One region of the Amphibacillus xylanus NBRC 15112 genome, then DNA from elsewhere that is predicted to be linked to it. Evidence: riboswitches for the same ligand, from Rfam matches in the RefSeq annotation. Region 1 holds a riboswitch; each other region holds the start of a gene.
What was found. A riboswitch is a leader RNA that binds a small molecule or an ion and turns the genes downstream of it on or off. The one in region 1 is predicted to bind thiamine pyrophosphate.
Positions count from the first base shown of each region.

Region 2: linked by a shared signal. The riboswitch ahead of thiW (energy coupling factor transporter S component ThiW) and the one ahead of tenA (thiaminase II) in region 1 are both predicted to bind thiamine pyrophosphate.
Region 3: linked by a shared signal. The riboswitch ahead of thiT (energy-coupled thiamine transporter ThiT) and the one ahead of tenA (thiaminase II) in region 1 are both predicted to bind thiamine pyrophosphate.
Region 4: linked by a shared signal. The riboswitch ahead of thiD (bifunctional hydroxymethylpyrimidine kinase/phosphomethylpyrimidine kinase) and the one ahead of tenA (thiaminase II) in region 1 are both predicted to bind thiamine pyrophosphate.

Region 1 is NC_018704.1:498,546-507,031, forward strand. It holds gene AXY_RS02615 (FtsX-like permease family protein) at 1-10, shown strand, start outside; gene AXY_RS02620 (YxeA family protein) at 26-340, shown strand; partial or broken gene AXY_RS12475 (IS3 family transposase) at 736-2,109, opposite strand; TPP riboswitch at 2,161-2,259, shown strand; gene tenA (thiaminase II) at 2,363-3,049, shown strand; gene AXY_RS02640 (ABC transporter ATP-binding protein) at 3,114-3,881, shown strand; gene AXY_RS02645 (ABC transporter permease) at 3,881-4,630, shown strand; gene AXY_RS02650 (ABC transporter substrate-binding protein) at 4,620-5,642, shown strand; partial or broken gene AXY_RS12480 (IS3 family transposase) at 5,920-7,039, opposite strand; partial or broken gene AXY_RS13130 (IS3 family transposase) at 7,135-7,224, shown strand; gene AXY_RS02665 (hypothetical protein) at 7,282-7,575, opposite strand; partial or broken gene AXY_RS02670 (transposase) at 7,891-8,169, shown strand; gene AXY_RS02675 (restriction endonuclease subunit S domain-containing protein) at 8,289-8,486, shown strand, end outside.
Region 2 is NC_018704.1:2,256,613-2,265,098, reverse strand. It holds gene helD (RNA polymerase recycling motor HelD) at 1-2,190, shown strand, start outside; gene zupT (zinc transporter ZupT) at 2,241-3,050, opposite strand; gene nagB (glucosamine-6-phosphate deaminase) at 3,834-4,562, opposite strand; gene nagA (N-acetylglucosamine-6-phosphate deacetylase) at 4,559-5,716, opposite strand; gene thiW (energy coupling factor transporter S component ThiW) at 6,241-6,726, opposite strand; TPP riboswitch at 6,798-6,910, opposite strand; gene AXY_RS10820 (hypothetical protein) at 6,958-7,257, opposite strand; gene AXY_RS10815 (hypothetical protein) at 7,358-8,200, shown strand.
Region 3 is NC_018704.1:2,104,286-2,112,771, reverse strand. It holds gene AXY_RS10210 (LCP family protein) at 1-569, opposite strand, end outside; gene AXY_RS10205 (nuclease-related domain-containing protein) at 1,054-2,010, shown strand; gene AXY_RS10200 (zinc ribbon domain-containing protein) at 2,322-3,155, opposite strand; gene AXY_RS10195 (EAL domain-containing protein) at 3,227-3,952, opposite strand; gene AXY_RS10190 (YveK family protein) at 4,210-4,956, shown strand; gene AXY_RS10185 (CpsD/CapB family tyrosine-protein kinase) at 4,949-5,638, shown strand; TPP riboswitch at 6,009-6,116, shown strand; gene thiT (energy-coupled thiamine transporter ThiT) at 6,265-6,840, shown strand; gene AXY_RS10170 (tyrosine-protein phosphatase) at 7,216-7,983, shown strand; gene galU (UTP--glucose-1-phosphate uridylyltransferase GalU) at 8,083-8,486, shown strand, end outside.
Region 4 is NC_018704.1:308,393-316,878, reverse strand. It holds gene murB (UDP-N-acetylmuramate dehydrogenase) at 1-109, opposite strand, end outside; gene argF (ornithine carbamoyltransferase) at 274-1,215, opposite strand; gene AXY_RS01680 (DUF4349 domain-containing protein) at 1,466-2,365, shown strand; gene ddlA (D-alanine--D-alanine ligase) at 2,438-3,538, opposite strand; gene AXY_RS01670 (DUF4064 domain-containing protein) at 3,566-3,982, opposite strand; gene thiE (thiamine phosphate synthase) at 4,183-4,830, opposite strand; gene thiM (hydroxyethylthiazole kinase) at 4,834-5,634, opposite strand; gene thiD (bifunctional hydroxymethylpyrimidine kinase/phosphomethylpyrimidine kinase) at 5,634-6,458, opposite strand; TPP riboswitch at 6,543-6,646, opposite strand; gene lepB (signal peptidase I) at 6,709-7,218, opposite strand; gene AXY_RS01645 (flavodoxin) at 7,318-7,773, opposite strand; gene AXY_RS01640 (organic hydroperoxide resistance protein) at 7,902-8,321, opposite strand; gene pflA (pyruvate formate-lyase-activating protein) at 8,474-8,486, opposite strand, start outside.

The DNA of each region.
Region 1 (8,486 bases):
TGCTCTATAGAAAGGAAGAAAAGTTATGAAAAAGTTCTTAATATCCTGTATTGTTGTAGTCGTTGTTTTTGGAAGCCTATATTTCTTCTTTCGCGAGCCATTCGATCGTTTTAATCCATTGCTTGAACAAGAATATGTCTATATTGAGATTCAAAATGAACCTGCAGATGATAACGGAAGATATAAATATAAGGAGGAGGGTGTCACTGAAAAAGGAGAGACTAAACAAGTGGTATTTACGACCAGTACTAGACTTGAGGAAGGTACACTCTTGAAAGTACTCGCCAAAGGTGCATACACACAAGAATATAAATTTATAAATGAGATTGAAATGCCATAAAACCCAAGTTAATAGTCTTCGTAAATGGTACAAATGGTGGATATGTTCCCGCATACGACTATTTCATTAAAAAACGCAAATACATCAATTCTATCAACTCGTCCCACATCGAGTTGGTTGCATTGATGTCAAGAGTGGACGGATAAGAAGAGTTGAAGTGTTGATAGAATAAGGTTTATATGGTTTCACCTATGTTTATTTTATATGAATAAACAGGTGGAATCCTTTTTGTTATTGGAGTGAGAAGTGCTAAAAATAGGGGTTGAGTTGATGGAATAGATTTCCAATTGGAGAGTTGACAGAATAAATGAAATTCTATTTAAAAAAACTGAAAGCAGTAACTTGAACTGAACCCTATTTTCTAGACAGTTTAATAAAAAGGGATATAGTTGCTCTTATGCTGCGATTAGATGACTTCGGTAGGTTGCCGGGGTCATCTTATTTAATGTCCATTGCTTTCTTGTATGGTTGTAATGATTCATATACTCTACGACTAACGTATGTAATTCAGCTAAGTTTTCAGCTTCCTTATAATCCACTTCATCTTCAAAATGACCAAAGAACGACTCCATTGGCGCATTGTCAAGGCAGTTTCCTCGGCGTGACATCGACTGTTTTAGCTCCAATTCTTTTATAAGTTACTGAATTGCTGGAGGCGTATAATGAAACCCTTGATCGGAATGAATCGTTGCTTCCAGATGAAGATTACCATCTAGATGCATATTTAATTGTTCAAGTGTCTCATACACAATCGACATTTTAAGTGTTGTTGATAGTGCATAGGCGACGATTTCTCTTGTAGCGACATTTTTTACGCAAGATAAATAAGCTGTTTGACCACCTCGATATTGTAAGTATGTCATATCGGTTAAGAATACTTTCCCTGGCTCATCTTGGTTAAACTCGCGATTTAAATGATTTGGTATACGGCGGTGTGACGCTGTTGCTTTTGCTATATGGCGATAAGGATTCACACGACGTACTTTTGCGTATAAGTTGAATTTACGCATTAAACGAAGAATCTTTTTATGATTCATGGGTTGGTCTAATACATCAACTAACGCCATATAAAATCCTCGATAACCAATTTTCTCTTTCGCTTTATCATAAATCGATTTCAGTAATAAATAATCTTGATAATCTGATTCTTCACGAAGTGCATCATTTTTCTGCATTTTGAAGCCATTTATAATAGCCGCTTGGACTGATATTCGCGACTTGGCATAAATAGCGTGTCATATTTTTTAGTTGATACAGACGAATTGTTTCATTGATTGCTTGGTATTTTTCTCTTGGTGTTAGAACTGTCTCTTCTTCGCCTCCCTTTCCATTTCGTCGAGCTTTTTTAGAAGTGTTAACTCAGCTTCTAAAAGTCGAATACGTGCTTCAGCCTTCTCTAATTTTTTGTAAGCTGATAGTTTTTCAGCACGCGGACGACCTGTGTTGCCTTTCCCACGACGCCCTTCTAGAAAACCTTGTTCACCAAATGTTTTATAGGTAGACCTCCAACGGTTCAATGCACTCTGAGCTCTCTTTAATCCAATGATTTCTAAATCAAATCCAGCTACTCTAAAGATTTGAACTGGGCCTTTTCCTGCTAAATTTTCCTGAACAGCCTTAAATTTAAACTCAGCTGTATATTGAATTGAGCGATCTGAAACAGATGCCACATTTGGATTCGTTTCAATTTGTCTGTGTTGATGTTCATTTTTAGAGGAAATAGACGAATCATTGATGAATAACCGTGATTTTGATCGCTTAAAAAACATAGACACTTGACAATACCTTTACTTTATGGTTGTCTATGAGTAACTGAATAAATGAATCACTAGGGGAGCAATATTGCTGAGAAAGACATGTCTTGACCCTTTGAACCTGATCTAGGTCATACTAGCGTAGGGAAGTGATGGCGGACAAAACAACTATCTTAATTTTTGTTGTGTATTGTAAACCATTCCTTACGCTTGTAGGAATGGTTTTTTTGGTTCATTATTCAAATAATAAAATAGGGAGAGAATATACATGCAATTTACGGATCGTTTATTTGAGAAAGTAAAGCCCGTTTGGGACAGTTATTTAGAGCACCCTTTCGTTAAAGGGATTGGAGAAGGTACGTTAGACAAAGGAAAGTTTATTCATTATATGAAGCAAGACTATGTTTATTTAATCGAGTATTCACGTGTTTTTGCTATAGGTGCTACGAAAGCAAACGATTTGAAAACGATGACAATTTTCGCTAATTTGCTACACGGTACAATGAACTTTGAAATGGATTTACACCGTGAATATGCTGAGAAATTTGGTATTTCTAATGAAGCATTAGAAGCAACGAAACCCTCATCAACGATGACAGCTTATACAAGTTATATGATTAGCCAAGCACAACTCGGTGGAGTTGAAAACGCAGTCGCAGCAGTCCTTGCGTGTGCTTGGAGTTACAACTGGATCGGAAAGGAATTAGCTAAGTGGCCAGATGCATTAGATCATGAATTGTATGGCAACTGGGTAAAAATGTACTCATCAGAAGGCTTTACGAAAATTGCTGATGATTGTATCCATTTAATCAATGAAATTGCTAAAGGTAAGCCCGAACATGAGTTAGATAAATTAGAAGACATATTTATTAAAACGAGCTACTTTGAGTATATGTTTTGGGATATGGCAGAAAATATTTCGATGTGGCCAGTATCAAAATTAGCTAACGTTTAATTGATAAACGATTGATGCGGAGAAGACTTCAATACATCTCCGCCTTCATGTAAGGAGTAAATATATGTCTCAAGAAAATAAAACTGCAATTAAATTTGACGAAGTATCTTTTCAATATGGACGAGGACACGATGAAAGACCTATTTTAAATAAACTGACTTTTTCGATTCCAAAAGGAGAGTTCGTCAGCATCGTTGGAGCTAGTGGTTCAGGAAAGTCCACCATTTTCCGATTAATCGTCGGTCTTGAACAACCTAATGAGGGCGATATTTACTTAAATGGACGTATTGAACAATCTCGATTTGGAAAAGTCGGCTATATGCCACAACAAGATTTGCTAATGCCTTGGAGAACTATTAGACAAAATGCCCAGCTCGTTCCTGAAATTAAAAGGAAACGTGACGATAAACAAGTGCAGATACTTCTAAAAGAGTTTGGACTAGAAGGATACGAAGACAAATACCCCCACGAATTATCTGGTGGTATGAAACAGCGGGTTTCATTTTTGCGGGCAACTTTATCTGGATCTGATATTCTTTTACTCGATGAGCCATTTTCCGCCCTAGATGCAATGACAAAGATGTATATGCAAGAATGGTTATTAGAACAATGGGAAAAACAACAGTCGACCATCTTATTCATTACACACGATATATCCGAAGCGTTGTTTTTATCAGATCGAGTCTATATCGTAAAAGAAACCCCGATTACTTCATTACACTCGATTGAAGTTCCATTAAATAGACCACGCACTAGGAATGATTTAGATAAAAGAGAAGTCATATTATTAAAAAATCAACTAATCGAACAGTTCAGAACGAGGATGTCATGATGCGAAATTATATCAGTTCATTCATATTTATATTGATATTGCTAACGATCTGGGAAATCGGTGCACGAATGGTGGATAAAAGTTTCATCTTACCTACACCTACAGATATTGTATGGACCTTGTGGGAACTGAAAGAAGTATTATTGTTACATCACCTGCCTATTACATTAAGCGTCATTGCAATCGGACTATCTATTTCAATTGTATTAGGTATTAGTTTAGCAATTAGTATGAATCTATTTAAAAGTTTAGAAAAAATGTTTTATCCAATTTTAATAACGTCTCAGACGATTCCGATCATTGCACTTGCTCCAATTTTCGTCTTATGGTTTGGCTATTCGATTTGGAGTAAAGTAGTCGTCACAATTATTATTACCTTTTTCCCGATTACAGTCAGCACTTTCGATGGCTTTCGTTCAACGAATTATCAATTAAAAGAATTATTACAATCCATGGGAGCTAATAAAAGACAAATCTTTTTTAAACTTGAAGTACCTTCTGCTTTACCTTCATTTTTCTCAGGTATGAAAGTTGCCGTACCGATGAGTGTGATTGGAGCTGCTATTGGTGAATGGCTAGGAGCTCAAGCAGGGTTAGGTTATTTTAGCCGTCGAATGATGGCTCAATTTGATGGAGCCGGTGTATTTGCTCCGATTGTCATCTTATCATTAATAGGTATGCTGTTATTTGCTATTGTCGTTTTTTTAGAAAAAATTTTTATGAAATGGAGGGTTTATGATGAGAAGTAAAGTGATGCTATTTTCCCTTATGTTAATAACAATATTGATGCTCGTTGCTTGCACTGAAGATGAAACAGAGAGCAAGGATGCTAGAGAGTCAACAACAAATGATGAAAAAGAAACCGTCTCGATTATGTTAGATTGGTATCCAAATGCTGTACATAGTTATTTATATGTAGCCCAGGAAAAAGGATATTTTGAGGAAGAAAATATCGTTGTTACATTTCAATTCCCAGCGAATCCGACAGATCCATTAACCTTGGCCGCTTCTGGAAAAGTAACGATGGGCCTTTATTATCAGCCAGATGTTATAATGGCGAAGGCGAATGAAGATATTCCAATTAAAGCTGTTGCGGCAGTCGTTCGTGAACCATTAAACCACGTCGTATATCGAGAAGATAATCCAATTCATTCACCAAAAGAATTAGTCGATAAAAAAGTTGGTTACCCTGGTATTCCAATTAATGAAGCGTTAGTCAAAACGATCGTTGAACATGATGGTGGGAACTATGATGAGCTTGAAATGATTAACGTTGAATTCGAATTAGGTTCTTCTTTAATCTCTGAACAAGTCGACGCCGTTAGTGGAATGTTCGTCAACCATGAAGTGCCTTTATTGCGTAGTCAAGGATACGAGGTTGATTATATAAACCCAGTAGATTACGGAGTGCCTAGTTACTATGAAGTTGTAGCGGTAACGAGTGACGAAACGTGGGAAAATAATCAAGAAACAATCAAAGCCTTTTGGCGGGCTGCTCGTAAAGGATTTGACGATATGATAGATAATCCAGAAGAAGCTTTAGATATTTTATTAAGCAACCAAGATAAGGCAAATTTCCCTCTGGATAAAGAGGTCGAAACTGAAAGTATGAACATTTTACTCCCAAAAATGAAATCCGAAGCAGGTTTTGCTAACCAAGAAAAGGAATCGTGGGAGGTAACAGCAAAATGGCTAAAAGAATATGGATTAATTGATGAGGTACCAAATATTGATGACCTTATTATTTCAATTGAACCATAACTTAGTTTTTAATGAGTTTGGTATGTCAACACTAAACTGAACAAATTTTATAAGGTGTATTGATCTGTTTTACCGCGCACGATTAGTGTTCTTCATGAAAATAGTAATTTTATTTTATCACTTGACTCGGAGCCTCTGCGGGCATGATTTCGATAGCCTTGTCAGCCAATCTAAACAAACAACGCTGGCTATGGCGTAAAAGGCTATCACAGCCCGCCTCTCCAAGTAAAGTGGTGCTTGTCATATTAGTTTGCTTGTAACTGTGCTTGGTTTCTGTTGGTGTTAAATAATCTAGTGAACCATGGATGCGAATATTGTTAAACCAATTGACGTAATCAAATAATTCTAATTCTAGCTCTTCTTGACTTGTAAATATTCGTCCATTCACGAATTCTGTTTTGATCGTCTTAAATGTTGCTTCAGCTACTGCGTTGTCATAGGGAGAACCTTTATCACTTAATGATCGTTCAATGCCAAATGCTTCTAAGGCTTGGTCAATTAACTGGTTATTAAACTCACTCCCACGATCTGTGTGAAATAATTGAAGGTGATTTAGATTGTATTTAACCGAAGCGAACGCTTTTTGAACTAGAGCTAAATCTTTTTCGTGGATCAGAACTTTGACCTATGATTTCTCGATTAAATAGATCGACTAACACGCAAATATAATGCCAATTATTCTGTGTCCGCACATATGTTAAATCACTGACAACAACTTTTAACTCTGTATCTTGAGTGAATTCATGGTTCAACTTATTTCCGATTTCAGATTCATTTACTTATGATTTATTAGGTTTAAACTGTGCTACCGTGTATTTAGAGACAAGTCCCTGCGCTTTTATAATTCTACCAATTCGGCGGCGTGAAACTTTAGAGCCTAGCTTTTATAGTTCTTTTTTAATTTTTCTTTGACCGTAAATGTCGCGACTATCTTTAAAGATTTTAACAATTAATTCGGATAATTCATCGTCTTGATTATCACGTATTTTAGCTTCATAATAGTAGGTGCTTTGTGGAATTTGTAGGACGTCACACATTGTACCTGCGGTTACTCGGTACATAAAAAGACTGCTGATATCGAGTATTTGTATTTGTTATTTCGAATCACATTTACGCATCAATCTATTATCAGCGCGGCTTGCTTTAACATATCATTTTCCATCGCAAGTCTTTGGTTTTCTTTACGAAGACGAATCAGCTCTTCCTGTTCAGATGTTCGATTATCTTTTTTTTCAAAAGATCCACTTGTTTTGTGCTGGCGAACCCATTTATCGAACGTCGAAGGCATTAATTCGTATTCTTTTATCATTTCAGCTCGTGGTTTTTTCTGACAAATAAAGTTGGATAACTTGTTGTTTAAATTCTTTTGTAAATGATCTTCTTGGTCTTCTGGTCATTCTAGACACTCCTCCGACTTTTATTGTATTAAGTTTAGATGACCTTAACGAATCTGTCCAACTAAGTGTAACCTATCCATACACTAGTCGTAGAGTATATGAATCATTACAATCATACAAGAAAGTAATGGACATTAAATAAGATGACCCCGGCAACCTACCGAAGTCATCTAATCGCAGCATAAGAGCAACTTATCGCTTTTTATTAAACTGTCTACAAAATAGGGTTCAGTTCAGCGAAACTAAGTAATTATTTTTTTATTTTTTAGTTCTAAAAATATAGGTGCTATATTTAGTAAAATGCAAACAACTGTTAGAATCCATAACGTCTTTTCCATAGTAGGTACAACATCTAATAAAGCCGACCAATCTTCACCTTTTACCCAATTGGATATAAGGCTATGTTCTGCACAGAGTGTCAATGCCGTAAATGATAACCCCATTGCCATAGCAAGTCTATAGTCTTTTCCTACTTTATACATATAAAGATTTATAAAAGTTGCTACTATAGCAATAAGCCCTAATATTAACCACATATCTATGCCTCCATTATATTTTTGTTTTAATTGAATATTTATCTGCTGATATGCAACTAGCAGTAGTTAGATATAAGTATAGCATATTATTTACAATCTTGAATTGTAATATTAAGTGAGATACCAAAAAAAGACATGTCATGATATACTCATCTATAACCTACCAAAGTTAAGGAGGGTGTATCTGACATGTCCTACACCCATCTTACTAAAACAGAACTGGTATTCATAGAGGAATAGCAGTCTTTCAGTCTTTCAGGCCGAAAGACTGCTGAAAAACTTAAACGTGGTCATGAAGCAATTTATTGTGTCATAAAATCAGTCAGCAATGAACAAGGTATTGACATATACTTTATGGATCCAGGCACACCGTCTCAACGTGGATTAAATGAACATTCAAATGGCCTAATGAGACGGAACGGATTACCAAAAGAGATAGATTTCAAGCCAGTTCCACAGGCGTATATATCCAAAGTTTTCAACTGGCGAAATAATATTCCAAGAAAGTCCTTGGGATACTTAACACCAATTGAGTATTTCATGAAACTTGTTGATCAAGCATTTGAGAAAGGTATGTTGTCTCGCTTAATTTGACAGACTAAACTAAAAATTAATTAAAGCAAGAACGACGGGCTCTGTAAGGCAAACACTTTCATAAAAACCTTTCAGATATAGAAATCCCAATACCCGATATAGAAACCCGGAAGAAAAAATTGCAAAACCTAAATAACGTAATTGATAAATCAAAATTATTAGAGAACAATGTTAAAGAGCTAGAAGATAGTTTAGACAGTGCTCTATTTGAAGAATTGGGAATTAAGAAAATTGAAGAATCTAATAAGACAACAAGTAAACTTCAATTTACCAACTTTAAAAAGCTCATAAAATGGGGAGTTGAATTTAACTTAGCA
Region 2 (8,486 bases), 810 kb from region 1:
GTTAACTTGACTGAAATGGATGACGCGATTGAAACGCAAGCTAGTTTAAAACAACAAGCTGAGTTTTTATCTGAAAGAGAGCGTAGTCACGGTCAATTAGCATCAGAGATGAATAAGCTATTGGACTTAAAAGAAAAGCCTTATTTTGGCCGAATTGATTTTATTGAGGCTAATCAGGATACAAAGGAAAAGATCTATATTGGAACTTCTTCATTGATGGACGAAAATGATGAGGATTTTCTCATATATGATTGGCGTGCACCAATTTCTAGTATGTACTATGACTATGCACCAGGGCCTGCAGCGTATCGAACAATTGATGGCGAAATCGAAGGTGAAATTGCTTTAAAACGTCAATACGTGATTAAGCAGGGTGAATTAACCGGTATGTTTGATACTGGTTTAACTATTGGTGATCAGTTATTACAAAGTGTGCTAGGTAAATTCTCTAGTTCAAAAATGGGGAACATCGTTGCGACTATTCAAAGAGAACAAAATAAAATTATTCGTAATGAAAAAAGCAAGATGTTAGTTGTCCAAGGAGTTGCAGGAAGTGGGAAGACTTCAGCAGCCTTACAACGAGTTGCCTATTTGCTATATCGCTATCGTGAAACGCTAACAGCTGATCAAATGATCTTATTTTCTCCTAACCCACTGTTTAACAGTTATGTATCAAGAGTATTACCTGATTTAGGGGAAGAGAACATTAAGCAAATGACTTTTTACCATTATGTTGAACAACAATTAGGTAGCCGATTTACAATCGAGTCTCCATTTGAACAAATTGAAGTTGTTTTCTCTGAATCAGAATCTGATTCATGGTCAAGATTATCTGGTATGCGTTATAAATCTAGTGAATATTTCTTAAATCGAGTTGATGCATATCTAGCTGATTTAATGAAAGAAGGATTACAGTTTAGAAATATTCGCTTTCGAGACCAATTTATCTTTACTAAAGAGCAATTGGCTGAAACTTTCTATCAATTTCCAGAGCATGTTTCAATTCAATTACGTTTAGAGAAGCTAGCAGAGCTGATTTTAAAGAGATTAAACCAGTTAGAGCGAAAATGGATTAAAGCCGATTGGGTTGAAGATGAAGTTGAATTATTAGATAAAGCTGATTTACAAGAAATTTTCACAAAAGTAGAAAATGAAGTCCAGGAAAATAGAGAAGGTTATCATGAAGCAGATGCTGAATCCTATTACTTAAAACAAAAAGTAGTCCGTCGTAGATTAGCGCCATTGCGACGTAAAATTAAGCAGCTTGCCTTTGTAAATACGAAGCGGACATATATGAAATTATTTGATCAAGTCGAGCCAGGAGAAGGTATAACCGAAAAAGAATGGCTAGAATTAGCTAAGTTTACACAAGAAAATTTACAGTCTAACAATTTAACGTGGGAAGATGCGACACCATTCCTCTATTTTGAGAAGATGATTGTCGGGTTTGAGGAGAATCGGGCAATTAAGCATATTATTATAGACGAAGCTCAAGATTATTCTACGTTCCAGCTACGTTATTTAACCTATATCTATCCTAACAGTCGAATGACGTTACTAGGAGATGTTAATCAAACGATTTATTATCATAGTTTGACTAATAATATTTTAACAGAAGATGCAATTGAGAATACAGAGCGCGTCACATTAATGAGAAGCTATCGCTCGACTCGACCAATTGTTGAATTTACGAGATCATTTATTGAAGATGGGGATAAAATAGAACCATTTAACCGAGAAGGAAGTAAACCAACAGTATATGAACTTGATAATCAAACAATTGCAGAGTATAAACTATACGATTGTATTGATAACTATCTAAATCGTAAATATCCGCATATCGCAGTCATTACAAAAACGATGGACGAAGCGAGAGAGCTAGCCCAATTATTGAAGAAATCGTATGATCAAGTACAACTGATTGATCAAGAAACGCATACATTCAAAACAGGCATTCATGTTATCCCTGTTTATTTAGCAAAAGGCATTGAATTTGATGGCGTGATTGTTTATGACGCATCGACAAATCAATATTTAAATGAACTTGAGCGTTACTTACTATATACTGCTTGTACTAGAGCGATGCACGATTTAACGCTAATTGCTATTGGTGGTATCTCGAGATTTATTACAGAAGTACCTACTTCGTTGTATTCTTTCTATCGTGTTCATGAAATTATCACAGAGTAAAAATAAAAGCCTTTGCCACTCACATTTTGAGTGACAAAGGCTTATTTACATTACAACATTAACAACAAACTAATCGCCATAACAGCCATACCTGAAATCACACCGTAAATTGATCTATGTGTTTCATCATAACGTTTTGCTGCAGGAATTAACTCATCTAAAGAGATAAAGACCATAATTCCAGCCACTCCTGCAAAGATAATACCGAATAGTGTATCTGTTAAAAATGGCATTAATAAAAGATATGCAATAATTGCTCCAGCTGGTTCAGCTACACCTGATAAAAATGATAATTTAAATGCTTTACGCTTACTACCGGTTGCGTAATAAATCGGAACGGATACAGCAATCCCTTCAGGAATATTATGAATCGCAACGGCAATTGCAATTGGAATACCTAGGGCAGGGTCTTGCAATGTAGCAGTAAATGTAGCAATCCCTTCAGGGAAGTTATGAATTGCAATTGCTAAAGCAGTGAATGTTCCCATTTTTAATAAACTCTTATCTTTCAGTGTTGAGGGCTTTTTATCCATATCCTCAACTTTCTTCACTTCATGTGGGTTTCCTTCCTGTGGAATCAATTGATCAATTAGACCAATAACAAGCATACCTCCAAAGAAACTAATCACCGTTACCCATGAACCTTTAACTATACCAAGCTCACCAACTAAAGAATCCTTAGCTTTAAAAAAGATTTCAACCATAGAAACATAAATCATCACACCCGCTGAAAATCCTAGTGCAAATGAAAGAAATTTAGTATTAGTAGTTTTTGTAAAGAATGCGAGTATACTTCCGATCCCAGTAGCTAAACCGGCAAATAAAGTTAAACCAAATGCAAGCCATATGTTACCATCCATTTTCAAAATCCCTTCTTCTCTTTTTATTAATTTCAGATTATTTATTTCCTAAATACTTTATGATTATTAATCTAAGTGAGTCAATTTCATAATACAAAAATCTAGTTAAGAACACGAACGATTACAAATAAAAATACAATATCACACGTAAATAAAGAAGCCTAATCAAGTGATTGGAACGGCAGGCGGCGACTCCAGCGGGAACAATCGTGTCCGAAGATCCAGTGATAAAAGCTTGGAAAGCTTTTATCAATTAGCTGAGTTTAACGAAGGCAAGCTAAAACCGTCACGTCGTGTGACGACGCTTGCATGACCTACATCCTGTAGGCCCGAAAGCGTCCGCCTAGAGTGGAAATCACCGCGTCATCTGTAACCCAATTGTTCGTGTTTTATAGCCAATTAAGTCATTATGAAATTCATTCGATTATTAATAAGTATCTTAATATTATAAAAAAACAATACAAAAGATGTGACTAACCTAAAAAGTTTGCCTAACGCAACTTTTTCGCCTAAGACCATTTTAATATGAAAAAATGCAAATTTCAACTGTTTTCATAAAAATTTATTTGTTAGTTAAATCCTTTGTCCTGTGAATAGGGGATTGGATTAATTCAACTGGAAACACAATTAGATCAATTGATTTAACAGACCAAACGTCAGTAGAGAAAATGATTGAACAGGATGAGCTTGTCTATTTATTTAAACTCATAATTGAAGAATCGAAACATAAATAAAAAAACCAACAATGCGTAGATTATCAATCAAAGCATTGTTGGTTGTAATTTATTTTAGCAATGAAGCAGCTGCTTGATCTATTACAATTGTTACTTGAGGGTGATGATGTAAAATTGATGCAGGGAAGTTTTCAGTTACTTCACCTTCAATTAATTGCTTAACAGCTTGAGCTTTATTTTCTCCTGAAGCAAGTAAAATAATTTCTTTACTTTCCATGATTGTTTTAATCCCCATCGTAATTGCTTGTGTGGGTACATCCTCTTTATTGTCAAAGAATCGTGAATTAGCCTCAATAGTTTCTTCAACTAAATCAGTAATCTGGGTCCGGCTCTCAAACGAAGTACCTGGCTCATTGAAAGCGATGTGTCCATTTACACCTAGACCGAGAATCTGTAAGTCAATTGCACCAACCTCTTTAATTGCGGCTTCATAATCCTTACATTCTTTTTCTAAATCATCAGCTACACCGTTTGGTAAATGTACATTATTCGGATCAATATCAATATGGTTAAACAATTTTTCATTCATAAAATAGCGATAACTATTTGGATCATCACTATCCAGTCCAATGTATTCATCTAAATTAAATGTCGTGACATTCTTAAAAGAAACCTCTTCGTTTTTATAGGCGTCAATTAAGTATTGATATAGTCCTTCAGGCGTAGAACCTGTTGCTAGACCTAAAATAGGCTTACTTAATTCATTAACTTTCTGAACGACCTGTTTTCCAGCCCATTCACTCATTTCTTGATAGTCACTTACTTTTACAATCTTCATTGGCTCACTCCTTGATATACAATTTTCCCTTTTTTAAAGGTTAGCTTTAAATCAAGATCATTATCTACTAGTAATAAATCTGCATCTTTTCCGACTGCAATTGAGCCTTTTTCATGAAAAACACCTGCTTGCTTTGCCGGATTAATTGATGCCATTAAAATAATATCATGAATAGTGACCTCAGGTATAGCAAAAAATTGCTTTGCACCATCAATCATTTTTAAGACACTTCCTGCGAGTACACCGTTAGCTAAAACAGCACGATCTTCATTCACTTGAACAGGCTGGCCTCCTAATTCATAAATTCCTGGATGAAGTCCTTTCGCACGCATTGAGTCAGTGATTAAGATTAATCGATTAGGTCCAATATTTTGATAAATTAATGCTAGCATAGCTGGATCAACGTGAATCCCATCTGCAATAATTTCAGCGTACACATCTTCAAGTAAGAATGTACCTCCAACAACCCCAATATCTCGGTGATGAATCCCATTCATTGCATTACATAGATGCGTCACTTGATTTACTCCATTTGCAACAGCCTGTTTCATTGCTGAAAAATTCATAGCAGTGTGACCGGCGGATACATTGATATTTTCTGCTCTTAGAGCTGAAGTAAATTGAAAATCTTGATCATGCTCTGGTGCGATTGTTACTGTTTTGATTGTTCGGTTTGCTACTTGTTGCCAATGGTTAAATAATTCTAAATCTGGTTTGATAATATATTCTAACGGTTGTGCGCCAGCTTTTGATTTTTCTACAAATGGTCCTTCAAGATGAATTCCAATCATTTCAGCACCATTGTCGATATTGTTATAATGAGCAAGATTTTCTAAAGCATGCTCAATATTTTCTTTTGACTGTGTAATCGTTGTGGCAAGGAAGCTTGTCGTTCCCTCAGTAACAAGGAACTTAGCAATTGTTTCAATCGACTCAGGTGTTTGATCCATTACATCAGCCCCGTTTGCACCGTGAATATGCGTATCAATAAAACCAGGGATAAGATTTAAATAATTCGCTTCAATCATCTCAATATCTTTGGGCAAATCTTGTGGTAACTCACGGTAAATCTGTGCTATCTTACCTCGATCAATAAGAAGATGTCCGTTCACTACTTCCTGTTCGGTATATATTTGTGCGTTTTTTATTAGCATATTGTTCACCTACTTAGAATAGTCTTACCCTTTTATTATGACATTCAATGCGTGAAAATTAAAATATAAATTAAAAAAGTGGCTTGGACATAACTAGTCTCACTGAGTAAAAAATAGTTCTATTTACGATTTTTTTGTAAATAGAACTATTTTTATTTTTGTGATTGTTTTGGTTGATTGGATTTTTAGCGTAATTGGCAGTGCATTTTCTTAAGTTCACTGCCAATTACGCTAATCAGAGTTCATTGTTTTCTTATTTAACGAGCGCCTATCGAGTGATTTAAACGGCGGATGGCGACTCCTGCGGGAAAAGATCGAGTCAGAAAACCCTTATTGCGACACGGTAGTGGAGCAATAAAAGTTGACGCCGATCCCGCGGAGAGCGTCCACCCAGAGTGAGAATCACAAAGTGACACCTTTAATTTATATTAGAGATGATCATCCTATTAAATGATGATGGTAAAAAAGGAATCCATTTGATTAACTGAATTCCTTTTTCATCTTAGCTGAGTTTTGTCCCAGCCTCAATGGTGACGTTTAAAATATGCTAATAATTTTGGTGCAACTAATGCCGCAATGATAGCACCTAAAACACTACTTACCAAAAACCCAGGTACAAAAGCGAAAACACCAACAGTCTGCCCCATAACGAGACGTGCAATTGGAATAGAAAGGAGTGAACCGATCATTCCAGTCCCAACTACTTCACCGATGACGGCTGAACTTATTTGCTTACGATAGCGATAGAAGAGACCAGCTAGTAAAGCACCAATCATACCGCCAGGAAAAGCAAGTAATGTACCAAGCCCCAAAGCATTACGTACAAGACCTATGCCAAAAGCAATTATGACTGTCGGAACAGGTCCTAAAATGATGGCACTAATGACATTAATCGCATGTTGTACAGGGTACGCTTGCGCAATCCCAGTTGGAAACCAGAGAAAGCTTGCCCCGACGACGCCAATTGCAATAAAGGCAGCAATTAGCGTCAATTGATTTGTTTTTTTCATAAAAAATAGTCCTCCTTTTGTTGTTGCATTGACTAAAAGCTGTCAGTTGCAGCGAAAGAAGAACCTGATAGGTTAAAGAAGTGCTACTTCCCTCCGCTAGTACGAACTAGATCAGGTTCAAAAGGGTTAGAAAGATTGAATTCTTTCCTCTCAGCCGATCCCATCGGCACCCCTAGTAGTCAAAGCTATTGAATTGGTTTCATCATAATATAGATCAGATCAAATGACAAGTTAGTTAGGCACCCAATTATCTCTAATATCAAAATTACTAATCACATTAAATGTATCAGTATCAGGATCAAACTCTAATGCAATTAATTCGCCAAAGTCCGCAGAATAATAATCTGTACTCACGATCGCAATGATATTCTCACTTAATTGTGCGACTTCATAAGAACTATTAGGGACGTAACTTTCTTGTGCAGGTTCAGTAGTTACGGAAATTGGTTCTTTAAAGACTAATAATAATAAAATAAACACTAACAATATAGCATTGATTGTTAATAAAAGAGGGGTAATCTTTATCTTCATCTTTTTATTCCTCACTTTACATTTTTTTGTAAATTATCATTTACACGGAAGTTATTATGGTATATTATATATAATATACCATAATAAAGGAGAGGTGCAAATGTCTTTTAAAAAAGTGTTTTTGGGTTTCTTGTTATCAGTAATCTTTTTGTGTGGTTTAATTGTAATTGATAGCAATGTCTATGCCTATGAGGATTTGGAGAGTTATTACAATTCAAAACTTTTAAGTTATGGTTTGTCAGAAGCGGAAATTAATCTAATGGATATTGGTTTGAAAGAAATACTCATAGCTGACTTTGGTGAGGACATAGAAAATAATCCAGATAGAAAGCTAAATTATTATCCAGGGGAAATCAAAGAGTATATTATTGACCCGGATGGAAATCTAGTAGAACTTCCGGCTATATATAATACTTCACCTAACTATGTCTCACCGTTTAATGTAATTCCAACATCTGACCTAAAGCTTCAGTTTTCTACAGCAAACAATGGACAGAAAGTTCAACGGATAATTGCTCTTTTCGAATGGACGAAAAAGGAAACAGCACCCAGAGAGTTTGTAGGATTTACTAAAGAATCAAACTTAGATATAGTTCCCAACTCTTATGAAGCAAGAATTATGACTAGACAACAAACATACAATACTTGGCAATATTACGGAAATGCAGGTGGTAGACCATATGAGATTGATGCTAATAATGGTGCTACATGGCGGTGGAGTGGAAATGCGGCATACTACAAAGGACACGTTAGTTATAAAGTAGACACAAAAAACAAAAGGACGGGTATTTTCCAAATGCAGTACGCTTCAGATCCTGGTGGTTCTAATACTAGTGTAAATGTTTCGTTAGGCCCTCTTTCGATCAATCATACTTTATCAAATAATAAAGCTATGCTGAAAGCCCCTCATCGTGCTACAGTAGTATTTAGAGTAGGGCCTTAAGTAGTAAATTAAATAATACCTTTTTGATTATAATAAAAATAATCCACCATTCTCTTTATTAATACGGTGGATTATTTTTATGTGTCCAGTTGAATGTGATCTGTAGGGTGAGAGAACAATAATAGAGATATTAAATTGTTTAAAATGGGCTATGATTAAAAGTTAACGAATAGAAGTCGACAGTCGACTATAGCCCACCAAGTACATATAACCACTATTAAAGTACTTTAATATTCTTCTAACATCGATTCGTTACCTTCTCATTTGATTGGAATACTGATGGATA
Region 3 (8,486 bases), 960 kb from region 1:
GGAACATCAACTTTAACGCCATTGAGTGTGTCGACAATATCTATAAATGCATCAAAATTGATTCTGACGAAATAATCAATCGGTACTTCTAAGAGATTTTCAACTGTCTCGATTGTCGCTTTAGCACCACCATATGAATGGGCATGATTTATTTTCGTATAACGATCGCGTTCAGGTACATAGACGTATGAATCACGCGGGATACTTAATAGTTTTACTGAATTCTCTTCTTTGTTCAATGTGGCTAGAATTAATGCATCTGATAGACCGTGACCAGAATTACCTCTCGTTCCACCTTGATCAACCCCAATAAACAGAATTGACACATTATCAACATTCGGATCAATCTCATCTTCCCTTAGTTCAGAACCACCATCTCGTCCATCACTTTCAAATGAATTATCAACAACTTGTTGAGCTTTAAAAAATACACTAACGCCATATGAAATGATTAATAAAAATAGTAGTACAATAGGTACGACAAGAAATATAATTAATTTTTTATTTCGTTGCTTTTTTTTCACTTCTCGTTTAACGAGTCGTGAAGGTGCTTGATTATCTTTTTTCATCTTTATCCCCTTACAAAATGTAAAATGCGCTAAATTTAATTGTACTATTAAAGACCTAAAAGGTAAATTAAATTATTAATTTTACGTAAATTTGTAACCATAATGTAATGATTCATATATTAGACGAATTAATTTTGAAAAAGTGACACAGCCCTAGAAAATTTTTTGTCAGTTTATTTAGATTCCCCCAAAAGAATAAATCAAGTAGTTAATTGTTATAAAAAAGTAATTTGTTATAATAAAACATATAATCTAGTTGACTTCCCCTTCAATATTTATCCAATTCGGGTGCGTTCGCACTTGAAATAGAAAATTCGCACTATCTCGTAGTGCGATCGCACCCAATCCTCATAATTCGCACCATATCGTAGTGCGATCGCACCCAATCCTCATAATTCGCACCATATCGTAGTGCGTTCGCACTCAAATTTTTTAATTCCCACTACATTAATTTTTCTGGAAAAGTAAAAGGAGTGATTTATGAATGAAAATTGTTTTACCATTGTCAAAAACTGAATTACATCAACAATCGGAGATCTTGTTAAAGCGGTATCCTAGAAGAGATAAAATTTTAGATGAGCTACAGGATATTTACCGGAGAGAAGAAGCGGGATATCAAGGTGAAAAGCAGCTAGATTATTATTTAAACTTGTCTGATTTAGCAGGTGCGTATAGTTTGGCAGGATTAAGATTAAAAGGTGATAAACACTATTTTCAAATCGATCGAATGATTTTAACACAGTCAGTCTGCATCATTATTGAGTCTAAAAATCTTAAAGGTCAGTTATTATTAAACGAAGAAGATCAACTGATCCAGCAAACCTCAGATAGTCAAAAAATTTATGAAAATCCCTACACACAAGTAAAACTTCAAGCAAAACAACTCCGCCAGGTTTTGAATCAACTTGGCTATTCAGACTTACCTATTCATCCACTTGTTGTCTTCACAAATAAAAATGCAATATTAAATCTAGGAGGAACGCCAGATCTAATTGCGTTACACAGACTTACTTTCCGAATCGACGAAATCCTAAATTTTTATCAAAGAATTCAAAATCCAAAGATGATCCAAAATCTAGCTTATAGATTGTTGAGCAAACACACGGTGAGGAGGGAGAATATTCTTGAAAAATTTAATTTAAATATTTACTCAATCCGTACTGGAGTGTTGTGTTCCGATTGTGAACGGGGAAAGATGGTGCGTGTTCATGGTACGTGGATTTGTGAATTTTGTAAACAGCAGAATCAACAGGCACATATCTCAGCACTTAGTGATTATGCAAAAATAGTAAATCCCCTTATTACAAATAAGACAGCTCGATATTTTTTGGAGGTTGAATCGCGTTTTACAGTGTACCGAATATTTAAAGATTTAAATCTACCGATTAGTGGGAATAGAAATTCAACTCACTATGATTTATCAAAAATAATTCCGGTATAATGAGGTAATTATAACCAAATTGGGTGCGTTCGCACTCGAAAAAGTAATTTCGCACTATATCGTAGTGCGTTCGCACCCGAAATTGAAAATTCGCACCACATCATAGTGCGTTCGCACCCAAAAATAGAATTTCGCACCACCACTATATAATACTCCCACTCCCAGCCTCCAAGCAGTCAGAATTGGCATACGCCAATTCTCACATCATCCAAATCAAAAGGAAGGAACTGGCCCAAGCCAGTTCCAACACCCCTCCAAAAATAAAAAGTAGGTTCTGACCTGAGTCAGAACCTACTAAAGTCCAATAAAATTTACCACATCATCTGATTGATTAACTGTCCGATAAGTGCGTCACTGAATAATAGCAACACGATCGTCATGATTAAGAAATGAATAATAATCACGTAAGTAACATCTAATCCACCTGGTTTTTCTTTTGTATCTTTAATCGTAAAGATCGTTGCAATACTTGCTAAGAACATAGTTAAAAATACTAACGACATTAAAATAGTACTAAACAAGTATGCGTTGAAAATACTTACGACAAAAGATAATAAAGCGAGTCCAGCTGGAATAATCATAAACGTCATGAAACGTGTAAAGACTTGTAAGAAGTCAATTTTAGAATTCATTAGTCGTGCGACTGCAAACAGAACTGCTACCGTAATTGCAATAAATAAAATAAACAAGAAAAACGGAATAACAACAGTTCTAATGAAAGACGGACGTCCCCATCCAGCCATCAACATCGTACCTGATAGATAAACAGATAACGGAAGGAAAGCAGAAAAGATAATTAAAGTAATTAGTCCATTAATTAAATCAGCTTGCTTAGCACCAACTTCCTTACTTGCTTGATAAGGTGCCTTCAAACCATTAAGTAAGTAATTCCAAAAACTTTGGCCAATCTCTTTTGCCATTTCAATTGTTGGATCTGGCTCCATCGGACGCTTAGGTGGCTGAACGCTTTCCGCCCCAGCAGCACTAGTCGGATTTTCATCAGTCGCCTGCGTAGCAGTAGCTTCAACCTTCACCTCTGGCTCATTTTCAACTGGATTTTGCTTTAAATGATCAATTTGTTTTCCACAATTGATACAAAATTTTGCATCATCGTTATTGATTGTTTGGCATTTTCCACAGATCATCATTTATCACTCCTTTATGTATACTATATTTAAGTTTAAACGATATATTCTATAAGTCAAAGGAACAAACTTTACAAAAATGCACGCACTTCTTCAATTGCTTTTGGACGACCGAGAAAATAACCTTGCGCAACCTCAACACCTAATTGCATAGCAAAAAGATACTCCTGCCGCGTCTCCAATCCTTCTAACACAAGCTGGATCTGCTGATCCCTACAATAATCGCGAAATAGCTGAACTAGAGCTTTTTTCTTACTTGAAAGATGAAGCTGCGTACTAAACAAGCGATCAAGTTTTATATACTTAAACGGAAATTCAATGATAACATCAAAATTGGAATAACCCTTACCGACATCATCAAGTGCAAATTGGAAACCATAATCAACAAGATCATGAATCATATGAAAGGAATCGAGCAATTGATCCATCTGTTCTGACTCGGAAATTTCCAAAACGATTTGATCCGCTCGTAATTGATTGGTGTGTAAAGTGTGATAAATAAACGTAGAAAAATTAGGATTGATTAAAGTAGAAGGGAGCACATTAATAAATAAGACCGCATCACCATCAGAAAGACGAGAATCCCGAAAAGAGCGCATCACTAATTCAATCGATGCAGTATCGAGATCATACAAGCGCCCAGCCCGCTTAGCCGCCTCAAACGCTAACTCAGGATTTGGAAAATCAAACGGCCTCATTAGCGCTTCAAATCCAAGACACTGATGACTGTTTAAGTGATAGATGGGCTGAAAATTATGTGTAAAAAGTCTTTTTTCGATAAAATGATCGATCAACATATGAAAGCCCCCATAAAATGAATTCGCTTACAAACTCTATTATATCAAATATTACAAATAAGCCAATAAAGTGTTAATAAAAAAGAACAATTTTCCTAATATTCTGAAAAAATATTATACCAATTGCTAAAAGTAATGACGTAAAATCATTATATTAAATTAATTTACCAATTTTATAAAAAAATATGCTATAATGTTTTTTGTATATTTTTGTCCAATTCAGGACTACTCAACTAAACATTGGAGGATCAAACTAAATGGAGGAAACAATTACACTAAAAGAGATCGCTCAGATAATTAAAAAGAGACTAGGATTAATCATTGTCCTAACAATAGGATCAGCGATTATAAGCGGTATATTTACATACTTTTTTATCACACCAATTTATCGAGCTAATTCACAATTTCTTGTGAATCAAAATCAACCCAACGCAACAGTAGAATTAAATGAAATTCGAACAAACGTTGAATTAATCAATACCTATAGCGTAATTATCAGAAGTAACCGGATTCTTGATGAAGTGATTGATGAACTTCAATTGACAATCTCACCATCAGCACTTGCTGAAAAAATTTCCGTCACAAATGAGAATGGATCACAAGTGGTAACCGTCTCGGCTACAGATCCCGATCCAAAGATGGCAGTTGATCTTGCCAATGTGACCGTTGAAGTTTTCCAAGATCAAATAGACGAATTAATGAATGTTGATAACGTAAATATATTAAATCCTGCAGTTCTACCAGCAAACCCGACACCAGTGAGTCCAAATCTCACACTAAATATTGCTATCGCCTTTGTCTTAGGTGGTATGGTTGGTGTTGGTTTAGCATTCTTATTTGAATACTTAGATACAACTGTAAAAACAGAAACTGACGTTGAAAAAATTGTTGGTCTCCCTGTCATTGGTGTTGTGGCAAAAGTTCAAGAAACTGACCTCGTGCACATACAACAACATGCAAATAGACGTCAAGCTAGAGAAAGGGGAGTAACATATAATGGCTAAACATAAAAGACCAGTTAAACAAGCAGCTAGACATTTAATTACTAAACTGAATCCACGCTCACCAATCTCTGAGCAATTCCGTACGATTCGAACAAATTTACAGTTTACTGCGGTAGACGATACACTTGAAACGATGCTCGTGACATCAGCTAACCCGTCAGAAGGTAAATCACTTACGATTGCCAACCTAGCGATCGTTTTTGCCCAACAAGAAAAGAAGGTGCTTTTAGTTGACGCCGACATGCGTAAACCAACTGTTCACTATACATTTAGAATCGACAACCGCCGTGGTTTAAGTAGTTTACTCGTTGGTGAGTATGAGCTTAACGAAGCAGCAATTAAATCTGATGTCCCAAATCTAGACATTTTACCATCTGGTCCAATTCCGCCGAATCCATCAGAATTACTCGGCTCGAATAAGATGCGTCGCTTAATTGACGAGGCAAAAGACCAGTATGATCTAGTTATTTTTGATACACCACCTGTTCTTGCAGTAACAGATGCTCAGTTACTTGCCAACTTTGTTGATGGCTCACTACTCGTTATTCGTAGTAAGCAAACAGACCAGGAATCTGCGATTAAAGCAAAAGAACTGCTTGAACCAGCCAAAGCAAAATTACTTGGAGCCGTACTAAACGACGTCCAAACATCAAAAGATCAGTATTATTATTACGGAGAATAGAACTTGCGCGTTATTGCGCAAGTTTTTTTATGAAAAAATTCACGCTCCATTTTCCCGATAATCCCAATTCGGGTGCGAACGCACTCAATTCCCGGATTTCGCACTCCTTGATAGTGCGAACGCACCCAATCAAGAAAAATCGCACCACTTGATAGTGCGAACGCACCCAAATTCAAAATATCGCACATAAACAGTGTGCGAACGCACCCAATCAAGAAAATTCGCACCACACCATAGTGCGAACGCACCCAAATCAAAATTCTAACATCCTCAATCATCCGGTTCTATCTTATTCTCCTAAAATCATTCCTCTTGAATTCTGAATTTAAATCCTTTATACTAATACCTAGTAATAAAAAAGTAAATAGCACAAGCCTACAGGGGGAGCTGATTGAGTCGGCTGAGATTGAACACGCATTGTTCTGACCCTATGAACCTGTTAGATAATTCTAGCGTAGGGATGGTGGCTTTTTTGATGGTATTTTTGCATAAAGTAACAAGCAATGTGAGCGGGTTCCCCATCAGGAAGCATCCCCTTGGCACATTGCTTTTTTATTGTTAAAAAGATTGGAGGAATATTCCACAAATCCAATCAATAAAACCCAAAAATATAAGGGGGAAGAAGTATGCAATCTAAACGTACACTATTTTTCATTGAGGTGGCTATCTTTACAGCACTAGCACTTATTTTAGACATCATTCCATTTCTGTCATTTAAAATCTGGGCACAAGGTGGTTCAATCTCATTTGCGATGATCCCAGTCTTTATCGTTGCATTTCGTTGGGGCTTAAAAGGAGGCCTACTGTCTGGCTTACTTTTTGGGATTCTCCAAGTTGCAACAGGAACAGCATGGATTGGTCACCCGATACAGGGTATTCTCGACTATCCAATCGCATTTATGGTATTAGGATTTGCGGGACTACTCGCACCAGCTGTTCAAGCAGCATTAAAAAATAACAATACCAAACGATTCGTCGGCATGGTGACAGTTGGTGTATTAATTGGTATCACACTTAGATTTATCACACACTATGTTGCAGGAGTTGTCTTCTTTGAATCATTAATCGAAGGGATGAATATTTGGGTCTACTCACTCGTTTATAACAGCTCGTACCTCATCCCATCATTTGTAATAAATGTTGCTGCCGTAAGCTTTCTATTTAATAAACGCCCACACCTTGTAGCTGCGACAACAAAATAACCCAAATTCAAACTGGAACCTAGCTCACATATCCAGAAACAAATCCGTACATCGACATAAGATGTGCGGATTTTTTAGTCACAACCCAACAAATAGTTAAAAATGTGAATTTCTAGTGACAAATCCTCATTTTTCCCTATCACAAAAAACAATTTCCAAATCAAAACCTGAAAAATCACACAAAAACTGTCATATCAAGCGCTCCAATAGGACAAATGACCCAAAAATTAGATAAAATCACAGTTAATATAAGCTAATATGCCTAAAAATTTTGCTGAAATTATGGAAAAGAGTCACAAAATTGGTTCCATTCTATGAAAAAAACTGTTATAATATTATTGCTGTACAAAAATTACAGATGAGGAGGTTGTCAATATGATAGATATACATTGTCATATACTACCCGGTGTAGACGACGGAGCAAAACATCTAGAAGACAGCGTAGCCATGGCAAGACTAGCCGTCGCAGAAGGCATTCATACGATAATAGCAACCCCACATCATAAAAATGGGCGTTACAATAATCCGAAAAAATCAGTACTTTCCGATTTAACTAGATTAAATGATCGAATCCAACAAGAGGAGATCCCATTGACAATTTTGCCTGGGCAAGAAGTAAGAGTTCATGGTGAACTGATTGAAGGTTACGAAGCCGACGAAATTCTAACCTTAAACGGAGCAAGTCGCTATATTTTTATTGAGCTACCAACAGAACATATTCCACGATATACAGAACAGCTGTTATTTGACATTCAGATGAAGGACTTAATCCCAATCATCGTTCACCCAGAAAGAAACACAGTCTTACGGGAACAACCAGGACAGCTCTACCACTTCGTTAGAAACGGTGCATTAACACAAATTACTGCCGCAAGCCTAGTAGGCAAATTCGGTACAAAAATAAAAAAATTCACACATGAATTAATTGAACATAATTTAACACACTTTATCGCATCAGACGCACATAACACGAAGTCAAGAGGCTTCTATATGCGTGAAGCAAACCAAATAATCACAGAACAATACGGGCAGCACACTCTATTCACATTTATGGACAACGCCCAACAGATCGTCGATAATAAGATGGTCTACATTGATGAGCCAATAATGATTAAACGGAAGAAATTCCTCGGTCTATTTTAAGGGAAAAACTCACCATTCCCAAATGGTGGGTTAATATAACTCAAATGGCTAATCAATTTGGCACATACTAATAGATCAATAAAAAGGAGCATGTTTCATATGGCGAAAGTAAAAAAAGCAATTATCCCAGCAGCCGGTCTAGGGACTCGGTTTTTACCAGTGACAAAGGCGATGCCGAAAGAAATGTTACCAATTGTTGATAAACCGACAATTCAATACATCGTCGAGGAAGCAGTTGCTTCGGGCATCGAAGATATTATTATCGTAACCGGAAAAGGTAAACGTGCGATTGAGGATCACTTTGATTTCGCACCAGAGCTTGAGCAAAATCTAAAGGCTAAAAACAAACTAGATTTGTTACATAAAGTTGAGCAATCTACAAATTTAGCGGATATTCACTATATTCGTCAAAAAGAACCAAAAGGTCTTGGACATGCAGTTTGGTGTGCTCGTAAATTTATCGGTGATGAGCCATTTGCGGTGCTACTCGGTGATGATATTGT
Region 4 (8,486 bases), 190 kb from region 1:
CACCGCCAAGTTTAGTATACGTATGGTTTCGTATCTGTTCATCAATTAAAAGATGATCAGCACCGACAATTGAAATTAGCTTTTCTTTTATTAAATGACTTTTGGTCATTTCGATCATATCCTTTAAACTATTTATTGCAAATTCAAGTTTGCACAATCTCAATTATAACAGGGATACGATTGAATCGCCAATAGCAATTCAGCACTGATTTTGTCAAATCATGAACTGTTAAGGTAAAAAAAGAAGATGGTTTTACCATACTCATAAAAAGACTAATCTGCCATTAACGCTACCATTAATGCCTTTTGGGCATGGAGTCGATTTTCTGCTTCTTGAAACACGACTGAATGGACACCATCAATAATGTCAGCTGCCACTTCTTCTCCACGGTGAGCAGGCAAGCAATGCATAAATATATAGTCCGATTTTGCATGGTCTAGTAATTGTTGATTGACTTGATAACTAGCAAATTCTTTAAGTCGTTTTGCTTGCTCCTCTTCTTGCCCCATACTTGCCCAAACATCAGTATATATAACATCAGCACTTTTAACGGCTGCGATTGGATCTGTAGTAACCTCGATTATGGACCCCGTATCTTGAGCAATTTGTTTTGCTTTTTCTACAATAGATGCTTGTGGTAAGTATTGTTTCGGTGATGCAATACTAAAATTCATTCCCATTTTAGCTGCACCAATCATTAATGAGTTTGCCATATTATTACCGTCTCCAACAAAGGCAAGCTTTAATCCAGCTAAAGTTCCCTTTACCTCTTCAATTGTTTGTAAGTCAGCTAGGACTTGGCACGGATGAAAGTCATCTGAAAGTCCATTAATAATTGGAATTGTCGCATGACTAGCTAATTCTTCAATATCAGATTGGTGATAAGTTCGAATCATAATGCCATCAAGGTAGCCAGATAATACTTTCGCAGTGTCTGATATCGTTTCTCCACGCCCTAACTGAATATCATTTGTACTTAAAAATAATCCCGTTCCACCTAATTGATAGATCCCAGTCTCAAACGAAACACGAGTGCGTGTTGATGATTTTTCAAAAATCATCCCCAAAACTTTTCCTAGTAATGGTTGATAGGTTTTGCCTGCCTTCTGTTTTGCTTTGAGCTCTTTGGCCAATTGGAGTAGATAAGATATTTCCTCTGTTGAATAATCAAGTAAAGTTAAAAAATCTCGACCCTTAAATTTATTATTATTCATCATGATGCACCCTCTCTATATTATTTTTTCACAAAATGCGTTGACAAGAACGCATCATTAACTAGTCTCTAGTCCGAGCACTATTAGTTTAGATGTATTATTATTCATAATAAAGTATATTAATTCATTAGTAAAGCATTTTTTTCTATTTTTATTATTTATTATTGGTATATAATGAAAATATGAAGCGTAACCTTTTTCAACAAAGAGCGTCTGATTGTGTAGCTAGACTAATTAAGGGGGTCTATTTATGAAAAGAATCATGTTTGGCCTTGTTGTACTAAGCTTATTATTATTTGGTTGCAGTAGTCATGAAGCTAGGGACAGCGAATCAAGCTATGATATGTCTGTAAGTGAAGGTGGAATGATTGAATCAGACATGTCAATTGGTTCAACTGGAAGTCTACCAATTGATCCAATAGAACCGACAGCGCCTGATTTAAAACAGTTAGAAAACGTGAATCGAAGAATTATTTATAATGCCTATCTTGAATTGGAAGTAAAACAATATTTAGAAGTCGTATCAAGCATCGAACAAACTGTAAATGAGATGAATGGTTACGTTGTTTCAAATCAAACGAGCCTTTTAGACGATGAGTTGCATTACGGTCATCTGACACTCCGCATCCCTCAAGAGAGCTTAAATTTGTTTTTTGACTTTTTAGATGGTCATGATCAAATCTATATTCAGCATCGGGACTTAGTCGGAGAAGATGTGACAGAACAATATGTAGACTTAGAGACACGGCTAAAATCTCGACAGGAGCTTGAGGCTCGACTCTTAGCATTTATGGAGGAAGCTAAGTCAACTGAAGATCTCTTGAATATTTCTAGAGATTTATCGAATGTCCAATACGAAATTGAAATGATTAAAGGTCAAATGAATTACATTAATAACCGAGCAGATCTAGCTACTGTTGAACTCAATTTGACGGAGCTACAAACTGAATTTGCCCATGAACAGAATTTAAATGTATGGGAAAGAACTAAGGAACAGTGGTTAATTAGTTATAACAATCTGTTGATTGGAGCTACAAACTTATTTGTTTTTATTGTTGGTAACTTACCAATATTAATCGTGATTGCAGCAATTGGTGGCTTGATTTATTTTGGCTATCGAAGAAAAAACAACAGGAACACTTCTGAATAAAAACATAAAACCTTCAATGATTAGCTGATTTTGAAGTTAATTTCAAATTCACTAACGATTGAAGGTTTTTTATTATTCAAATACGGCACTTTTTAATTGTTGCTTTCGTTCGTGACGCTCGAATGCTAACTCAATTAAGCGATCAATCAGCTTAGGATATGGTAATCCAGTTATTCCCCATAATCGAGGATACATACTGATTTTCGTAAAACCGGGAACAGTATTCACTTCATTTACGATTAATGTTCCATCTGACTTCATAAAGAAATCAACTCGCGCCATTCCTTCACAATCTAACGTCTTAAACACTCGAATAGCTTCATTTTGAACTTTTTCCGTTTGTTCATCCGTTAATTCTGCTGGTGCTGACAATACCGCTCCTGAATCATCAATATATTTTGATTCATATGAGTAAAAGTCTGTTTGAGGGAGGATTTCACCTGGCAATGAAGCAATTGGCTCATCATTACCAAGAACAGCACACTCAATTTCACGACCTACGATTGCTTCCTCAATTAAAACTTTATCGTCATACATATACGCTTCGGCTATCGCTTGATCGAACTCAGCCTTTGTTTCAACTTTATTTACCCCAACTGATGATCCTTGATTAACTGGCTTAACGAATAATGGTAAGCCTAATTTACTTTGGACAAAGTTGAAATCAATATTTGATTGTTCAAATTTCTTATAGACAAGCCCATTAGCAACAGCGATTCCTGCATCACGTAAAATCCGCTTGGCAAAATCTTTATCCATACTTACCGCTGAACCTAATAAATCAACCCCGACAAAAGGCAGATTAAGCGTTCTTAATAATCCTTGCATACTACCGTCTTCACCAAGAGTTCCATGAATAATTGGAAAAACAACATCAATTTGAGGCAAGACTTCTTTCGTCTCATAGTCAAATACTTGTCCTTGCTTTTCTCCTGGTAAAATAGCAATCTTACTGCTTGTTTTTTTGAGTGAAATAGCTTTAGGGTCGTGCTCATTAAGTAAAAATGAATCTTCCTCATTTACTTGCCAACAACCGTCCTTATCGACGCCAATTAACACAACATCGTATTTCTCACGATCTATCGCATCAATAATATTCTTAGCTGATTGAAGTGAAACCTCATGTTCTGCAGACTTACCACCGAACACAATGGCTACATTTATCTTCCCCATTTAGATCAACTCCTTTAACTATGTACTTTAAGCTAATTTCCGTTTACGGAATAACGCCATCATCGCAGCAATGATAAAGAATACACTACCAACCAAGGCGATAATGAATTGAAGAGAACTAACGAATATACCTACTATTAAAAGAAGAACACCTGCCACTTTTGGTCGTTTATCATTTTTTAATAATAGTATGCTAACAATTCCAGCAGCTTCAGCTAGCACTAGCGTAATAACACCTGCAGTACGCAAAGTTTCAACAAATTCGTCGTAGGTTGGGACATTTTCTAGTTCAGCGGCTTCCTCTTGCATGAATTGTTCGTATATTTCAAGTGCTGCCTCGTCATCACCATGAACATTGATCATTGTCACTCCTGAAATACCAAAGAAAAAGAAAATAGCCATCCCCATAATGATTAAGAAAATTTCAATTCTTCTATTAAGCATTGTTGTCAACACCTCTCTCTTTCTAATCTCTTTACATTCTAACATATAGAAAGATTAACTGACTAATTTAATTATAGTCGTTTTTGTTATATTTATGAATCCAGTTATTTTAGTTAAGCACATTTAAAAAATCGAGAAACCAACTTAATTCATTGGCTTCTCAATTTTTTACCTTTAAGAAATACAACAATCAGATCTAATTATTGATTAGCACTCAAATTTACAAATGCTTGAGCTGCTAACTGGGGTTCGTCAGCTAAACTAATTGCTGAAATAACAGCAACACCATCTGCACCTGCTTTTCTAACAGAAACTACATCAGTCAGCTCAATTCCACCAATCGCAACAATCGGAATATCTGAAACAGCATTTCTAATCTTTTGAATGCCTGATAAACTAATTGGCGCTTTAGCATCTGATTTTGTCATCGTTGGAAAAATTGGTCCTACTCCAATATAATCTACTCCTAAACGTGCCGCTTCAATCGCTTCTTCTACAGATGTAGTCGATAAGCCAATTTTCATCGTTTCAGGTGCTATTTCTCTAATCTGATTAACCGGTATATCATCCTGTCCAACATGAATGCCATCTGCATTGAGATTAATAGCTAGTTCAAGATCATCATTGACAAAAAACGGAACGCGATATTGGTGACAGAGCTTTTGCATTTGTCTTGCTAAATCATATTTTTCAGACCCCGATTTAGCGCTAAAACCTTTCTCTCGAAATTGAAAACAACTGATCCCACCCTTTAATGCTTCTTCTAAGATGAAAAGCGGATCTTTATCCTTCACATTCTGGCTACCTAAAATAAAATAGACAGCTAATGATTCTCGATTAAATACCACGTACTATTCACCTACTTTCTCTAAGCAAAGTCGATCTATAATATCAGCTTCAGTAATACTAGATAGAGCATCTAATAATTCAATTTGAAACTGTCCTGGGAAAGATGTCTTTTCTGCTGCCTTCTCTGCCGCAATTGTAAAATAACTAACTGCAGCTACTACTGCTAAAATACACGATTCGCTAACCGCCAAGAAAGCACCTGCAATTGATGACAGTAAGCATCCCGCACCCGTTACTTTTGTTAATAATTCTGATCCATTGGATACTTGATAAAGAATTTCTTGATTAGCAATATAATCAACTTTCCCTGTCATTAAAATTGGAACATTAAGCTTCTGAGTTGATTGCTTAATAATAGATGGCCCATCTAAAACTTCCGAAGCATCGACACCTCTAGCTGTTGCTCTAAGACCAGCTAAATGACTTATCTCTGCTGCATTTCCTCGAATAAGTGATAAATTAATCTCTGACATAATTCGTTGAGCTGCATGGCTACGAAATGTCGTGACACCTACACCAACTGGGTCAAACACAACTGGAATGCCTTTTTTATTTGCAGCATGACCCGCTACGATCATCGATTCCAATATTTCCGTTGTTAATGTCCCAATATTTAATACGAGCGCATCTGCATGTGCAACGATCTCTTTTACTTCATTTTTTTCATGTGCCATAATCGGCAATGCGCCAAGTGCGTATAATCCATTCGCAGTAAAATTCATTACGACTTGATTTGTGATATTATGGATCAATGGTCGCTCTTGCTTGATTTGTTCAACAAGTTTAATGATTGATTGTTTCATTATTTCTCACCACGCTCATTCGGCAAGCCCTGTAAACGATAACCCCAGTGGTTCGTCGGTCCGTTACCTTTCCCTAATTCTAATGAATACTTAATGGCATCGGTTATATAAGCCTTCCCTTGCTCGACCGCTTCAAAAATTGATTTTCCTTTGGCAAGTTCTGCAGTTATTACAGCAGAGAACGTGCAGCCCGTTCCATGTGTATGAACCGTATGAAATCGCTCTGAACTTAGATGATACAACTGATTACCATCATAAAAAACATCTATTGCCTCACCATCAAGATGGCCTCCTTTAACGACAACAGTTTTAGCTCCAAGTTCAGCGACAATTTCAATAGCTGCTCTTTCCATTTCTTCGATCGTGCGAATTGACCTTCCAACTAATATCTCTGCTTCTGACAAATTTGGTGTAGCCACTGTAGCTAATGGAACTAACTGTTCTTTTATAATAGTCTGTGAGATCTCTTCCATTAATACATCACCACTTGTTGCAACCATTACAGGATCTAAGCAGTATGGGATTTCAGGATATTCTCGTAAATAATGCGAAATTAATTCCATCATTTCAATTGTCGCGATCATTCCTGTTTTAATCGCATTTGGTTTTATATCAGAAAAAACTGACTCTAGCTGTTGATTAATGAAATCAAGTGGCAGATGGTGAATATCTAGAACCCCTAAAGTATTTTGCGCTACTGCAGATGTTAAAACGCTCATGCCATAAACTTCCCGCTCCTGAAATGTTTTTAAATCCGCTTGAATCCCGGCACCACCAGTTGGATCTGTACCCGCTATTGTTAGAGCTATTTTTACATTAGACATTGCATTTCCCCCTTAAAATTTTTAATAAAAAAACCACCCCTAACATAGGAGCGGTTTACATTATTAATAAATAATCCAAATAATATAAGAAATGCTCCACTTTCCTACGTAGGTACTAACCTAATCAGGTTCAAAGGGACCAAAGAAAAATCTTTATCTCAGCGTCATACGCGCCCCTAGTGGAAAAAAACATATTTAATTTTTGTATCTTCATCTAAACACAAACTAATTTTTTATGCAAAAATCTTGATTATGGTTTAACGATACCGATTGAATCTAACGGCCAGATTCTAAAAACAACTTCGCCAATAATTGAATCTTCATCAATCACACCAAATGCTCTGCTGTCATAGCTAAATTTACGATTATCACCCATCACAAAATAAGTTCCATCTGGTATTTCTGTTGATTTAAAATATTTAACTAATATTTCTTCTGAGTTCATGTCTGTTAAATAGTCTTCATCGTAGGCAACATCATTAATATATAAGCGATCATCAATAATCTCAATTTCATCACCTGGAAGTCCGATGACACGTTTAACATAATTATCTACGCCATTCGGTGCGACGAATGCAATCTCATCAAATCGATCAATCTCACTCAGTTTACTAATAATAATTCGGTCACCGTCATAAAGGTTCGGTTGCATAGAATCTCCTTTTACAACTGATGGCGTCATAACAAACGTTCTTACTAGCACTACAATCACTAATGCAATTACTATTGCGTATAACCACGACATGATTTCTTTTAACATTTATAACAACCTCATTTTCTCTCGCTATAACAACAATTATATACCTTTTTTTAGTAAAATCCAATAAAGTTAATCTAACTAAACAAATATTAGCATAACCTACTTCGTGTTGTTGACTTGTTTTACGAATTCCTCAACGAATTGATCAATCTTTTCATCATCTTCAGGTTCTGGAGCTAGCTCAATTTTAAGTAATGGATCGATAACTTCTGCCCCAATCGCTCTGAACTGTTCAGCCATTTTTTCAATTGCAGCACCATAAAATTCATAATATGAATCACATGAACCGAATAGACCGACGACTTTGCCCGTTAGATCTTCATCTGCTAAATCTTCATAGAAATCTTCTAGTTCAAATGGCAAGTCAGCGTCACCCCAAGTATATGTTCCAAATAAAATCGCATCATAATTCTTTAAATCAAGTGCCATTATATCGTCAAACTCAACGTGAAATTTCTTCACAGATAAATTAAATGCTTCTACTTTATCTTTAAGGATATGAGCAATTTCTTCTGTATTACCAGTCATGCTCGTATATACCAATACTACTTCCATTATAGTCACTCCTATATATATATATATAAATATAAATGAACATTATCATAGTTAAGATTCATTATACCTATAGTTTAACAAAAAAATTCGATGAAGCCTATTTCTTCATCGAATCTTTTAAAAAGCGATTAAAGTGCTTTTACATTTAAGTTGACATTAATGTTGTTTCGCGTTGCTTTCGAGTACGGACAGAAATTATGAGCTAGTTCAGCCAAATGCTCAGCTTCCTCTTGTGATACACCTTTTATATGAACATTTAAAATAACACCTATTTTAAATCCTTTATCATCACTATCCTGCATTAAACTAACTTCTGCAGTTATCTCAGATTCAATCTCTTTCTTCTGTCTAGATGCCATTAAGTTTAGCGCTCCATCATAACAAGCTGCATAGCCTGCAGCAAATAACTGTTCAGGGTTTGAGCCTTTTTCATCACTGCCACCTGCTGGATCAACCAGCTTTAAATCTATTATTCCATCATCTGATTTAACATGACCCTCCCTGCCGCCTTTCGCTGTAGCTTTAGAAGTGAACATAACTTTACTCACTTATAATCCTCTCCTCATTGTGTTTTTAATACTTAATTTAGTATTCCTTAATTTCACAACTGCTAAACATAAAAAATAAAGATACAAAAAGAACACCTAGTTTGAGAGCTATTAACCATCTCATTTCAGTGTTCAATTTGTTTAATATATATTTAGTTTAATGGA